Linked DNA regions of Sandaracinus amylolyticus. The protein of the gene in region 1 interacts with the protein of each later gene in a pairwise test. Links are inferred from orthologs where the notes say so. Each region holds a gene or a part of one and is shown in the gene's direction. Other genes may lie near its edges. The genes, in order: ruvC and ruvA.

Region 1 (6,706 bases):
GAAGCGATCGCGCGCGAAGCCCCAGAAGCGCGTCCCGCTCACCTCGCTGCGCGGGCACGCGAAGCCCAACACGAGGCGCTGCGGGTGCTGCTTCTTCGGGCGCGAGACGTCGCCCGTGATGCCGAGGAAGTCGCGCACCATCGCCACGTCGCCGAAGGGCACGCCGGTCTGCGCCATCCCGAACGGCCCGGGGTTCATCCCGAGCATCAGCACCTCGCGCGGCGCCTTGCTCCCGTAGCGCTCGAGGTACGCCTCGTGCGGCGCGCGCGCGTACTCGAGCGGGTTGTAGACGTACGCCACGGGCTCGCCGAACGAGAGGCGCGAGACCTTCTTGCCGAGCTCGCGGCTGATGCGGACGAGCGGCGAGACCGTCGGCATCTCATGCCTTCGCACGCAGCACGTCGACGCGCACCTCGGGGCGCGGCACCGACGCGATCCCGGTGCGCTCGAGGTGCGCGCAGACCTGCAGCACGGTCGCCTCGTCCCACGCGTCGCCGAGGATCTGGAGACCGATCGGCATCCCGCGCGCGTCGCGGCCGATCGGCGCGCTCGCGGCGGGCAGGCCGGTGAGGTTGCCGAGGAACGCGTAGCGGCACGCCGCGTCGAGCTCGACGGTGTCGGCCATGCCCTCGAGCACGTCGCTGTCGCTCACTGCCGGCGCGGTGCGCCCCGCCGTCGGCAGCGCGAGCACGTCGACCTCGCGCAGCAGCGCGGCGGTGTCGCGACGGAGGCCCGCGCGCAGCTGCTGCGCGTCGAGGTAGTCGTCCGACGCGAACGTGCTCATCACGCGCAGCAGCAGCTGCAGGTCGGTGCCGAGCTCGCTCCACGACGTGCGTCGCTCTTCGATCATCGCCGCGTGGGTCTCGAGGCCGATCGTCAGGTAGCCCATCGCCGGGGCCCATCGCGCGAGCGGAAGGCGCACCGGGACGATCACCGCGCCTTCGCGCTCGAGCGCGGAGAGCGCGTCGCGACAGCCCTTCGCGACCTCGGGGTGCGCGTCCTCCATCTCGCCGTCGATCACGCCGATGCGCAGGCCGCGCACCCCGCGCTTCATCGCGCCCTCGAGGAACCCCGGCACGAACCCGGGGTTGCCGTCGGTGAGCACGTCGTCGGGATCTTCGCCGCTCGTCGCCTGGAGGAAGTGCGCGAGGTCGAGCACCGACGCGCCGAGCGGGCCGACGTGCGCGACGGTGCCGCCGAAGCCGTCGCCGCGGCGCGAGATGCGCCCGAACGTCGGCTTGATGCCCCAGATGCCGTTGAACGACGCCGGCGTGCGGATCGATCCGCCTCCGTCGCTGCCGAGCGCGACCGGCGCGAGCCCGACCGTCACCGCGACCGCCGAGCCCGTCGAGCTGCCGCCCGCGGAGCAACGCGTGTCGTGCGGGTTGCGCGGGAGCACGCGCGTCGCGCTCACGCCGAGCGGCGTCATGCCGTACTCGGTCATGACGGTCTGGCCGATCACGATCGCGCCCGCCGCACGCAGCCGCGCGACGGCCGTCGCGTCGACGACGTCGGTGCGCGCCGGACGCGCGGTGCCGAGGCGCGCGCCGTGCCCTTCGAGGTCGACCTCTTCCTTCACCGGCACCGGCACTCCGTCGAGCGGGCCGAGCGGCTGTCCTGCGCGCCACCGCTTCGCGGAGGCCTCGGCGTCGCGCAGCGCGCGCGCTTCGTCGCGGTAGAGCAGCGGATCCATCGCCGGCGCGCGCGACGCGAGCGAGCGCGACGCCTCGAAGCAGCGTCGCGCGACCTCGACGGGATCGAGCGCGCCGCTGCGATAGAGCGCGGTGAAGCGCGCCGCGGTCGGCGCGTGCGCGCGATCGACGTCCGGGAGCGGCAGGTCCTCGCTCGCGCGCTTCGGCGGCAGGCGCGCCTGGAGCGGGCGCGCCGTGAGCGGCATCGGACCGCGCACGCGCGCGGGCAGCGCGCGGAGCTCGTCGATCTTCAGGTCGCGACGCATCAGCGCGGCGACGACACGGCGGACGGGATCGGCGTCGGTGGCGCGCACCAGCGCGCGGAGCGCGCGACCCGAGATGCGTGGAGGCGGCGGCAACTTCATCGCGGGCGACCTTCGCCGACGGCGCGCCCGAGCGTCAATCCGAGGTTGCTCGCGCGCGGGGTCGCGCCGTACGTTGCGAGCCGTGCGCGTCCTCGGCATCGATCCCGGCACACGGAAGCTCGGCTGGGGCGTGGTCGAGCGACGGAGCGCGAAGCTGCGCGGCGTCGCGGCGGGCGTGGTCTCGCTCGACCCCAAGACGCCGCTGCACGATCGCCTCGCGCGCGCCTTCGAGCAGGTCGAGCTGATGATCGAGGATCACGCGCCCGACGTGATCGCCGTCGAGGACGTGTTCTTCGCGCGCTTCGCGTCGGCCGCGATCAAGCTCGGACACGTGCGTGGCGTCGTGCTGCTCGCCGCGGCGCGCAACGGCAAGCCGCTGACCGAGTGGCCGCCCGCGCTGGTGAAGCGCACCGTCGCGGGGCGCGGCGCCGCCGAGAAGGCGCAGGTCGGGCGCGTCGTCGCGGCGACCCTCGGTCTCGCCACCGTGCCCCCCGCCGACGCCGCCGACGCGCTCGCGATCGCGATCACGCACCTCGCGAGCACCCCGATGCTCGCGATGGCCAAGCCCGCGATCCGCCGCGCGCGCTAGGGCTAACGCGCGAGCGTGCGGCGCGCGAGCGCGACGAGCGCCATCGGGTCGATCGGCTTCACCAGGAACCCGTCGGCGCCCAGCGACGCCAGCAGGCGCCAGTCGGGCGCGCCGCCCGTCGCGGTCACCACGAGGATCGGCATGCGCTCCGAGCGCGACGTCGCGCGGATCGCCGCGGTCAGCTCGATGCCGTTGAGCCCCGGCATGTCGAGGTCGAGCACCGCGAGGGCGGCGGGGTGTCGATCGAGCTCGCGCAGCGCCTGCTCTCCGTCGCGTGCCACCACGATCTCGGCGCCCGGGAACGCCCAGTCGAGGGTCTCGCGCACCAGCGCCGCGAAGTCCTCGTCGTCGTCCGCGACGAGCAGGCGCAGCGCGCCCGCGTGCTGGCTCGCGCTGTCGCGCGCCTCGAGCAGCTCGCGGCGGAACGCGTCGGCGCTCGCGGTGCGTCGCGCCGGGTCCTTCTCCATCCCGCGCAGCAGCACCTCGTCGAAGGCGCGCGGCAGCTCGTGCCGGATCTCGCTCGCGCGCGGCGGCGCCTCCGTCGCGTGCCGCGTCATCATCTCGACCGCGTCGTCGGTCTCGAACGGGAGCCGCCCCGTGAGCAGCTCGAGCGCCATCACGGCGAGCGAGTAGACGTCGGCGCGGTGGTGCATCCCCGCGGGCACCACGTCGCCGCGCACCATCTCGGGAGACATGTACGCGGGCGTGCCGGACACCGTGTCGCGCTCGGCGTCGCGCGGCCGATCGAGCACCCGCGCGAGCCCGAGGTCCGCCACCGCGACGCGGAACGCCGGACCGATCAGCACGTTCGTCGGCTTCAGATCGCGGTGCACCGCGCCCGCGCGATGGATCGCGCCGAGCCCGCGGCACACCTGCTCGAGCACGCCGATCACCTCGTCGATCGAGAGCACGCCCTGGGCGCGCCGCCGCGCGTCGAGCGTGATCCCCGGCACGTACTCCATCACGAAGTACGGCGCGCGCTGCCCTCCCGCGACCCGGTGCTCGCCGAACGTGTAGATCTCGACGACGTTCTCGTGGCGCACCCGCGCCATCGTCCGCGCCTCGCCCACGAAGCGCGCGTGCGCGTCGGGGCTCGCGACGTAGTCGGGATGGATCAGCTTGATCGCGACGTCGCGCTCGAGGCGCTCGTCGCGCGCGAGCATCACCACGCCCATCGCGCCCTCCCCGAGCACGCGTGTGATGCGATACGTGTCCGCGACGAGCTCGCCCGGCCCGGGCACGCCGTCCCAGGCTCGCGCGCGCGGAGGGCGCGTCGTCTCCGGCGCCGGCACGTCGCCGGCGCGACGCGGCTGCGTCCGGGGGAGCTCGTCGTCGTCGGGGTCGGAGCGGCGCGCGCCGGACATCGGGAGCGGTCGAGCGTGCCCGCAGCGCTGGACTCCTGGCAAGATGGACGCGTGAGCGACGATCCGTCCCGGCCCTCGCTGGAAGAGCGGCTCGCGAAGCTGCGGGCGCGGATGGAAGACGGCCTCCCGACGCGCGCCGCGGAGCTGCGCGCGGCCGCCGATCGCCTGGCCTCCGGTGACTCGCGCGCGCGGGAGGACATCCGCCGCGCCGCGCATCGGCTCCGCGGCACCGCGGGCTCGCACGGACACGACGCGCTCAGCACCGAGGCCGGCGAGGTCGAGCTGCTCGCGTCGCGGGACGACGACTGCGCGCGCGTGGTCGCGCGGACGCTCGCGCTCGTCGCGTCGATCCGGCGCATCGCCAACGAGTCGCGCCCCGTCGCCCCGGTCGCCGCGCCGCCGCTCGTGACGCCGTCGGCGCGACCGCTCGTCGGCCGCAGCGTGCTCGCGCTCGACGACGACGCGCCGACCCGTCGCCTCCTCGAGCTCACGCTGGTCACGATGGGCGGCGCCGACGCGCGCGTGATCGAGGCGCCCGACGAGGCGCTCGTGCTCCTCGATCACCGCGCCTTCGACGTGATCATCGTCGATGCGATGATGCCGACGCTCACCGGGCTCGAGCTCGTCGCGGCGGCGCGCCATCGCGCGCACGGCGCGAACGGCGTCTTCGCGTTCCTCTCGGCCGCGACCCCCGAGGAGCTCGGATGGACGATCCCGCCCGGCGCGAGCTGGCTCCGCAAGCCGTTCCGACCGCGCGAGCTGCTCGACGCGCTCGTCAGGATCGTCGGCGGCGCCGCACGATGAGCGCCGCGAGCCCGAGCAGCACCGGGATCACGCCCGCTCCGCCCGCGCTCGAGACCGCACACCCGCTCGTCAGCGGCGGACGCGGTCCCACCCCGCCCGGCGTGCGCCGGCTCGCGGGATAGACCTCGCACACCGCGGTCACGTCGTCGGTCGCGAGGTCGCGCTTCACCACGTCGCCGGGATCGCTCGACGCGAACATCGTCGCGTCGGGGTCGACCACGTGCGCGAAGCCGAGCAGGTGCCCGACCTCGTGGGTGATCGTGTTCTCGAGATCGGTGGTCTCGAGCGACGGGACCGCCGCGACCGACCAGCTGTGATCGAGCGCGTTCAGGTCGATGTCCGCGTCGAGGATCTCGCCGGTGCTGCGGCGGTAGACCAGCGTCGTGATCGCGAGCGTCTCGGGCCCGAGCTCGGACGGCCACGCGTCCTCGCGGAAGACCACCCGGTTCTCGAGGTCCGGCGCCCCGCCCAGCAGGTTCGTGCGCAGGTCGGGCGGTGTCCCGAGGTCGACGAGCACGATGTCCGTGCACCCGCCCGCGCGCGTCCACGTCGTCATCGAGCGCCGGACCGCGTCGCGCACGTCGACCGGCGCCAGGTCGCGCGAGGTGTCCTCGGCGATCCGGAGCCCGAGATCACGACGCGCCCACGCGAGCGGCGTCGTGTCGCCGGTGACGGTCGCGCGCTCGTACGCGCGTGCGCGCCCCGCAGCCCCGACGGAGATGGCGAGCGCCGCGACCAGCGTCACGAGCGTGCGCACCGAGCGGTGCCGCGTCGGGGTCGAGCTCACGTGTCGAAGAATAACGTGCGGCGGCGGATGCGCTTCGACGTAGCACCTTCGGCACTCCACCAGGGCGTGCGCTCCTTTCTTCCTGGTCGGCCCTCGGCCTCGTGTTAGGGTGCGGCCCGTGGTCCGAAAGACCCGCAAGATGCCCGCCCTGATCAGCACGATCGCGCTGATCGCGGGCTGCGGATCGTCGACCCGCGCCGAGGTCACCGGCGTGGTCGTCGACGCCCGCACAGGACGCGCGATCCCAGGCGCGCGCGTCGTCGCGCACGATGGCTCGGCGACGCGCACCGACGACGAGGGCCGTTTCACGCTCTCGGTCTCGCGCGGCGACGCCCGGTCGATCCGCGCGAGCGCGGCGGGCCGCGAGGACGCGCAGACGCGCATCGACGTCGGCGTCGACGAGAGCGCGTCGATCGTGATTCGGCTCGTGCCCGCGCACGACGAGACGCCGCGCGCCGAGCACGTCGTCGCGCAGTACCACGAGGAGCACGGCACCGATCCCGACGCGGTGCTGCGGTGGATCGAGGACGTCGATCTCGAGCGCTGGCTCGTGCGCGGCGTGCGCGAGCCCGAAGGCGTCGAGACGGTCCCCTGCGGCACGTGCACCGCGTGGGGCGCGCGCGAGCAGTGGGCGCTCGGCGCGATGCGGCTCGCGGGCGACACGAGCGACGGCGCGGAGTGCGCGAGCTGCCACGACGCGTCGGCGTTCGCCGCCGCGCACGGAGAGACGACGAGCATCGCGGGCGATGCCTGCGTCGCGTGCCACGAGGGCACCGAGCTGCGCGCATTCGAGCACGTCGATCACGTCGCGGGCGCGCCGGCGAGCGGGCTCGGCACCGGCGCGGTGTGCGTCGAGTGCCACCGCGCGCCCGGCCACGCGCCGCAGGCCGACGTCGTGCTCGGTCGCGGCGCGCGCACCCTCGCGAGCGCCGACGTCGGCGAGGCGCCGCACGGTGCGATCGCGGACGCCTGCGTCGCCTGCCACGCCGCGCCGTGGCGCGAGGCGGACCCGGCGGAGCTCACGCTCGGCCACACCTTCGAGGTGCGCGAGGCGTCGGGCGGCATCGCGCGCGATGCATGCTCGTCGTGCCACGGCGAGGTCGCGC
Region 2 (6,845 bases), 5.0 Mb from region 1 along the record:
CGGGCAACCGTCCGCGCGCGATCGCGAGCGCCACCGCGCGCGCCTCGTCACCGCCGTGCGCGCCGACCTCGACCACCTCGGGATCGCGCCGCATCCCGAGCTCGATCCAGCTCGCCGCGAGCAGCTCGGCGAGCGCGAGCGCGACCAGGCGGGAGCGCCCCGACTCGGGCGACGCCGCGAGATCGATCGAGCGCTCGAGGTGCTTGGCGGTGAGCGGCTCGTCGACGGCGAGCGACACGCGCGTGCCGTCGGCGTCGGTGCACGTCGCGCGCACCCGGCTCGCTTCGGGATCGGTCGGAAGCGCGTCGAGATCCGCGTCCGCGCCGAGCTCGACGCCGAGGATGCGATGCACGACCTCGGGATCGATCCCGGCGCACGCCTCGACCTCCAGCGCGACGCGTGGGCCGGTGATCGTGCTGGTGTCCTGCGCTCGTGCGGCGAGAGGGATCGAGAGCGCGCACACGATCGCGATGATCGTGCTGCGAGCGAGCGTCGCGCTACTCGATGCCTCCATAGCGCCGCACGGCGCTCGCGCGGAGCCCGTGTGGATGCAGGCGAAGGTACTCCAGCGCGCGTTCGCGCGCCTGTTCTGCGTCACCGGCGCGGTGCCACGCCTCGACCTCGCGCGCGAGCGCGTCCTGCGCGAGCGAGCCGTCGGGCGCCATCGCGCGACACTGCGCGAACGCCGCGGCGGCGTCGCTCGGACGCCCGAGCTGCTGCAGGAGCACGCGGCCCAGCGTGAACGCGACCATCGGCGCGCGCGGATCACCGCGGCCCACGGCGAGCGCGCGGCGCAGGTACGCGAGCGACTCGCTCGGATGTCCCGAGAGGCGCGCCACGTCGGCGGCCTGCATGAGCGCCTCGAGATCCCGCGACGGCAGCACCGACGAGTCGGCGAGCAGGAGCCCGTAGCCTTCGTCGAAGCGGCCCTGCTCGGCGAGCGCGCGCCACTCCGCGAGCTCGACCTCCGGCGCGAGCTCGGGCTCTTCGTCCGTCGGCTCGACGCGCTCGACGGCGCGCGCGCGACGATCGCGCGGACGCGGCGCCGGCTCGTGCGCGGGCTCGTCGACGACGATCGCCCTCGCGATCTCTTCCGCCTCGACGACCGGCGCGGGCGCGCTCGTCGGCTCGCTCGCGACCGTGACCGTCGCCATCGCGCGCGGGAACGCGTCGCTCTCGCCCGCGCCCAGCACTGCGCTCCCGTCGGGCTCCCACGAGACCTGCACGCGCCCGCGCTCGACCTCGACGCTCGCGCCCGCGCCCTCGCGCCGCACCGTGAACACGGTCCCGAGCACCGTCACGACGACCTCGCCCGCGCGCACGCGGAAGCGACGCGGCAGCCCGGGCGTGACCTCGAAGCGACCACCGCCGCGCACCACGTCCACGACGATCTCGTCGTCTCGCACCGACGCGACCACGAGCTCCGAGCTCGCGTCGAGCGGCGTCGCCACCGAGCCCTCGGCAAAGCGGAGCACACCGTGCCCCTCGCCCGGCGTGGCGTGCGCGATCGCGCCGGGCTCGTGCGTCGCGGCTGGCGTGTGTCGCACGCCGAGGATCAGCAGGAACCCCGCGGCGAACGCGACCACGCCCGCACCCAGCGCGCCGCGCGCGAGCGTGCGACGACGCTGCCGCGCGCTCGCACGTTCCGCGAGATGCGCGGCCCTCGCCGCGTCCCACTCGATGCTCACGTGCTGCTTCGCCGCACGCGTCATCTGCCGAAGCGTCGCGCGCTCAGACATCGCCCAGCTCTCCCCCCATGACCGCGTGCGCCGCCGCGATCCGCCGCTTGACCGTCGCGAGCGAGCACCCGCAGAGCTCGGCCACTCGCTCGAGCTGTTCCCCTTCGAGGTGTCGCAATGTCCAAGCGAGCCGCTCTTCGGTCGGCAAGGTGTCGAGCATCCGATACAGATCCGCGATCATCACGCGCTCCGCGGACGAGGCGGTCTCGTCCACGATCTCTCCGTAGTCCGCGCCCTCGTCCACGCCGAGGAAGCGCATCATCCGTCGCTTGCGCAGCACTCGACGTGCCTTACGCACCGTCAGCGTGCCCAACCAGGCCTTCGCCGCGCCGGGATCGCGCAGCCGCTCCATCCCGCGCACCGCGTCCAGGAAGACGTCCTGCACGAGGTCGTCGACGTCCTCGGGCCGCCCGAGGATGCGCATCCCGATCCACGCGACGTAGCGGCCGTACGCCCGGAACGCCGACGCGAGATCCACCGGCGCCACCACGGGCAGCCGGCCCGAGACGTCCGCCGGGATCTCTCCCGAGGCCTTCGCGCCCTCGTGCGACTCCACGACGGGATCGCTAGGGCTGATCAGGCGCAGACGCCGCGGTGTCTCCCGGCTCACACCGTAGTTGTGTCCCGGCTCCCCTCGGACGGCTCACATGATCGTCTGCGTGGTACTGTCCGCGCGTGATCGGGCGTCTTCGCGGGCAGATCGTGGATCGGGGGGTCGACGGAACGGTGGTCCTCGACGTCGCGGGCGTCGGGTACGAGGTGTCGGTGCCGCTCGGCGCGCTGGGGCGCCTCCCCACTCCGCCCGAAGCCGTGACGCTGCACGTCCACACCCACGTGCGCGAGGACGCGATCGCGCTGTTCGGGTTCGCCACACCCGAGGATCGCGCGGCGTTCCGCACGCTGATGACGGTCTCGTCGATCGGCCCGAAGCTCGCGCTCGCGGTGCTCTCGCACCTCGACGCGCGTGGCCTCGCCGACGCCGTCGCGCGCCAAGATCCCAGTCGTTTCAAGGGGATCCCCGGGGTCGGCAAGAAGATCGCGGACCGCCTGGTGCTCGAGCTGCGCGACAAGCTCGGGTTCGTCACCGCGGGCTCGTCGTCGGGCAGCGTCGGCGCGCCGATCGCGATGCCGATCCCGATCCCGAGCGGCCCGCTGGGCCAGGTCGCGTCGGCGCTGGTCTCGATGGGCTTCAAGCCCGGCGAGGCGGAGCGCGCGGTCGCCGCGATCACGCCGGGCGCCGACGGCAAGTCGGTGGACGTGCTGCTGCGCGAAGCGCTCTCGTCGCTGGGTTGACGTCGATGGCGACCAAGAAGAAGACGCCCAAGTCCGCTCGAAGCAGCGAGTCGAGCGCGAGCGAGGTCGAGCGCCCGCAGAACCTGCTCGAGGCCGCGCCCGCCGGGGACGAGGAGAGCCGCCTCGACGCGAGCCTGCGCCCGACGCGCTTCGAGGAGTTCGTCGGCCAGCCGAAGCTCGTCGAGAACCTGCGCGTCTACGTGCACGCCGCGCGCGCCCGCGGCGGCCCGCTCGACCACACGCTGTTCTTCGGCCCGCCCGGCCTCGGCAAGACGACGCTCGCGAACATCCTCGCGGCCGAGCTCGGCGTGACGCTGCACCTCGCGCACGGCCCGGCGATCGAGCACAAGGGCCAGCTCGCGGCGCTGCTCACGAAGCTCGGCGAGCGCGACGTGCTCTTCATCGACGAGATCCATCGTCTCTCGTCGGTCGTCGAAGAGAACCTCTACACGGCGATGGAGGACTTCCGCATCGACGTCGTGCACGGCGACGGACCGATGGCGAACACGCTGCAGATCCCGATCGCGCCGTTCACGCTCGTCGGCGCGACGACGCGCACCGGGCTGCTCACGGGGCCGTTGCTCTCGCGCTTCGGCATCGAGGCGCGCCTCGACTACTACGACCCGTCCGATCTCGCGCGCATCGTGCGGCGCAGCGCGGGGATCCTCGACGTGCGCATCGTCGAGGAGGCGTGCCTCGAGATCGCGCGACGCGCGCGCGGCACGCCGCGCATCGCGAACCGCCTGCTCCGTCGTGCGCGCGACTTCGCGGAGGTGCTCGGCGACGGCAAGCTCGACGCGAAGACCGCGCGCGCCGCGCTCGAGCGCCTCGAGGTCGACGAGCTCGGGCTGGACGAGATGAACCGCCGATTCCTGCGCGCGATCATCGAGTTCTACGGCGGTGGACCGGTGGGGATCGAAGCGCTCGCGGCGACGCTGAGCGAGCCGCGCGACACGCTCGAGGACGTGATCGAGCCGTACCTGCTCCAGAACGGGTTCCTCGCGCGCACCGCGCGCGGGCGCATGGCCACCGAGCGCGCGTTCGAGCACCTCGGCCTCAAGGCCAAGAAGAAGCAGGGCACGTTGTTCTGATCTCGCAGCGCGTCGCACGAGGAGGATCGATGACGACGACGAACGCGAAGCGACCGACCGTGCAGCGCATGGTGCTCTTCAAGCACGGCGTCGCGCACGTCGAGCGCGGCGGGCCGTGCGAGGGATCCTTCGAGCTCTCCTTCGAGCGCGAGGAGATGAAGGACGTGCTCAAGTCGCTCGCGGTGTGGGTCGCCGCGGGTGACGCGCGTCCCACCGCGATCGCGTTCGACAAGCCCGACGATCCCGAGCGCGCGCTCGCGGCGCGCGGGCTCGTCCTGCCGCCCGAGGAGAGCTTCTCCGCGCTGCTCACCGCGTTCCGCGGTCGTCGGGTCAGCGTGAAGGAGGACCAGACCACGATCACCGGCGAGGTGATCGGCCTCGAGATGCGCCGCGTCGATCAGGGCGTGCGACCGCTCGTCGCGCTGCGGGTCGAGCGCGGCGCGATCCGCGTCGTCGATCTCGAGCGCGTGCGCGAGGTGCTCCTCGACGATCCCGTCGCGGCCGCGGATCTCGAACTGCTGCTCGACCGACGTCGCGCCGCGTCGAGCCACGAGCGTCGCTCGGTGCGCATCGGCGTCGACGGACGCGCCGACGATCTGCGCGTCTCGTACGTCGTGCCCGCGCCGGTGTGGCGCGTGTCCTATCGCATCGTCGCCGCCGCGACGGAGACCGTCGTCTCCGCGTGGGCGATCGTGCACAACCCGCTCGACGAGGACGTCGAGGACGTCGCGCTCACGCTCACGACGGGACAGCCGATCTCGTTCGACATCGATCTCTACCGACCGAAGACCGTGCAGCGCGTGGTCGTCGAGGAGAGCTCGCGCGCGGCGTCCGCGCCCACGCAGTACGAGCGCGCGCCGCGCGTCGCCAAGGCGCTCGCCCCGGCCGCGGCGCCCGCCGGGTTCGGTGGCCCGCCGGCCGCGCCGATGATGGCCGCGGTGGCCGCGCCTCCTCCTCCGCCGCAGCCGGGCATGCCCGCGCAGGCGATGTTCCAGGCCGCCGACGGCGCCGCGCTGCTCGAGGATCGCGGCGAGCTCTTCGAGTACCGCATCGCGCAGCCGATCACGCTTCCGCGCGGCGGCTCCGCGCTCGCGCCGCTGCTCGCGGCTCCGGCGGAGGCGCGCAAGGAGCGCATCTGGCGCGCGGGCACGCCTCCGACGCCCGACCTCGTGCTCTCGTTCGACAACCACACCGGCGCGGTGCTCGAAGAAGGCCCCGCGGTGATCTACGACGAGGGCGTGTACGCGGGCGAAGCGATGGTCCCGTACACGGTGCGCGGCGCCTCGGTGAAGCTCGCGTACGCGAAGGATCTCGCCGTGCGCTGCAAGCACGAGAGCAGCACGCGCTGGGTCGCGACCGGCGTGCGCCTCGCGGATCGCTTCCTCGCGGAGGAGCAGCGAATCGAGGATCGCCACGTCCTCCGCGCCGACAGCGATCACGACGAAGAGGTCGAGGTCGTCTTCGAGCTGCCGAAGCGCAACGAGCGGCGTCTCGCCGACCGCACCGCGAAGCCGTTCGAGGAGACCGCGTCGTGGCGCCGCTTCCGCGCGAAGGTGCCGCCGCGCGGTCACGTCGAGCTCGAGGTCGTCGAGCTCGGCCACGGCTCGCGCCGCATCGAGTACGCGAGCCTCTCGCCCGCACAGCTGAGCGAGTGGCTGCGCGTCGGCGTGCTCGAGGGACCGCTCGCCGACGCCCTCTCCGAGATCGTCTCCGCATGGGCCGAGGCGACCGCGCACGACGCGCGCGCGCACCAGCTCGAGCAGCAGCGCGCGCAGGTGCAGCAGGGCCAGTCGAAGATCTCCGAGCAGCTGCAGGTGCTGCGCGAGGGCGGCGCCGAGGGCGAGCTCCGGCTGCGCTACGTGCGCGAGCTCGGGCAGGCGCAGGATCGCGTCAACGCGCTCGAGCAGGACGCCGCGAGCGCGCGGGCCGCCGCGGACGCCGCGCGAAAGCGGGCCGAAACGCGCCTGGCGCAGGTGCTCGGCCGCCCGCCGCGATGAAACTGAGCCCGACTCACTTCCTCGGCATGCAGACGTGCACGAAGCTTCGGCTCGCTCACGGCAATTGGCAGATGTCCCCAGCGCAGGTCAGTCCCGGACCACAGGCACGCTCGCCCTCACAACAGGGCATCTCGAAGTCGCCGCATCGGCGACAGCGATCGACTCCGTCACTCTCGCTCGCGCAGAGCATGCCAGTCCCGCAGCGCGTCGCGCCCTCGCAGCACGCGCGCCCATCGGCTCCGCACGTCGGTCCGACCACGCACTGAGAGAACGCGTCCCCGGGCGTCGCGACGGTGCACCCGAGGCCCGCGCCGCACTGCGGCCCCTCGTCGCAACAACGCTCGTACTCGCCGCCGCACGGCGGCGGCTCCGACAGGCACTGTCCGAGCGTGCCCGCCTCCGCGAGACAATAGAGGTCACCGTCGCACTCCGCGCCCGGACAGCACTGCTCGCCGAGCGCGCCACAGCGGAGACACGTGCCCTCGTGACAGAGGAAGTCCTCACGGCACGGCGTGCCCTCGAAACAGCACTCGTGCCCTTCCGAGCCGCAGCCCGGCTCGACGCACATCCCGTCCTCGCAGACGGCGTCGATGCCGAGGTGGCAGTACCCCTCTGCGCAGCACGGCAGTCCGATCTCGCCGCAGCCCTGATATCCGCACAGACCGCCCATGCAGGGCAGTCCGCCGCCGCACTCGCCGTCGGCGCAGCAGACCTCGCCCTCTTCG

Evidence for each region.
Region 2: the proteins of ruvC (region 1) and ruvA interact in binary tests that used the Escherichia coli proteins (3 or more experiments, as listed by UniProt). The link is inferred for Sandaracinus amylolyticus from one-to-one orthologs.

Annotation. Positions count from the first base shown.
Region 1 is NZ_CP011125.1:2,181,397-2,188,102, reverse strand. The notes cover bases 1,203-3,891. They hold ruvC (crossover junction endodeoxyribonuclease RuvC), read left to right. Parts: upstream 1,203-2,138; coding sequence 2,139-2,645; downstream 2,646-3,891. Other genes in these bases: DB32_RS09200 (protein kinase domain-containing protein), read right to left, coding at 2,648-3,891; DB32_RS09210 (amidase), read right to left, coding at 1,203-2,056. Outside these bases: DB32_RS09215 (uracil-DNA glycosylase family protein), read right to left, coding at 1-378; more of DB32_RS09210, read right to left, coding at 380-1,202; more of DB32_RS09200, read right to left, coding at 3,892-4,009; DB32_RS09195 (response regulator), read left to right, coding at 4,061-4,813; DB32_RS09190 (matrixin family metalloprotease), read right to left, coding at 4,785-5,600; DB32_RS09185 (carboxypeptidase-like regulatory domain-containing protein), read left to right, coding at 5,719-6,706.
Region 2 is NZ_CP011125.1:7,213,163-7,220,007, reverse strand. Bases 1,396-4,223 are described here. They hold ruvA (Holliday junction branch migration protein RuvA), read left to right. Parts: upstream 1,396-2,414; coding sequence 2,415-3,032; downstream 3,033-4,223. Other genes in these bases: DB32_RS30585 (hypothetical protein), read left to right, coding at 4,153-4,223; ruvB (Holliday junction branch migration DNA helicase RuvB), read left to right, coding at 3,038-4,123; DB32_RS30600 (RNA polymerase sigma factor), read right to left, coding at 1,732-2,295; DB32_RS30605 (FecR family protein), read right to left, coding at 1,396-1,712. In the rest of the region: DB32_RS30610 (hypothetical protein), read right to left, coding at 1-514; more of DB32_RS30605, read right to left, coding at 498-1,395; more of DB32_RS30585, read left to right, coding at 4,224-6,120; DB32_RS30580 (hypothetical protein), read right to left, coding at 6,176-6,845. UniProt on the Escherichia coli protein: The RuvA-RuvB-RuvC complex processes Holliday junction (HJ) DNA during genetic recombination and DNA repair.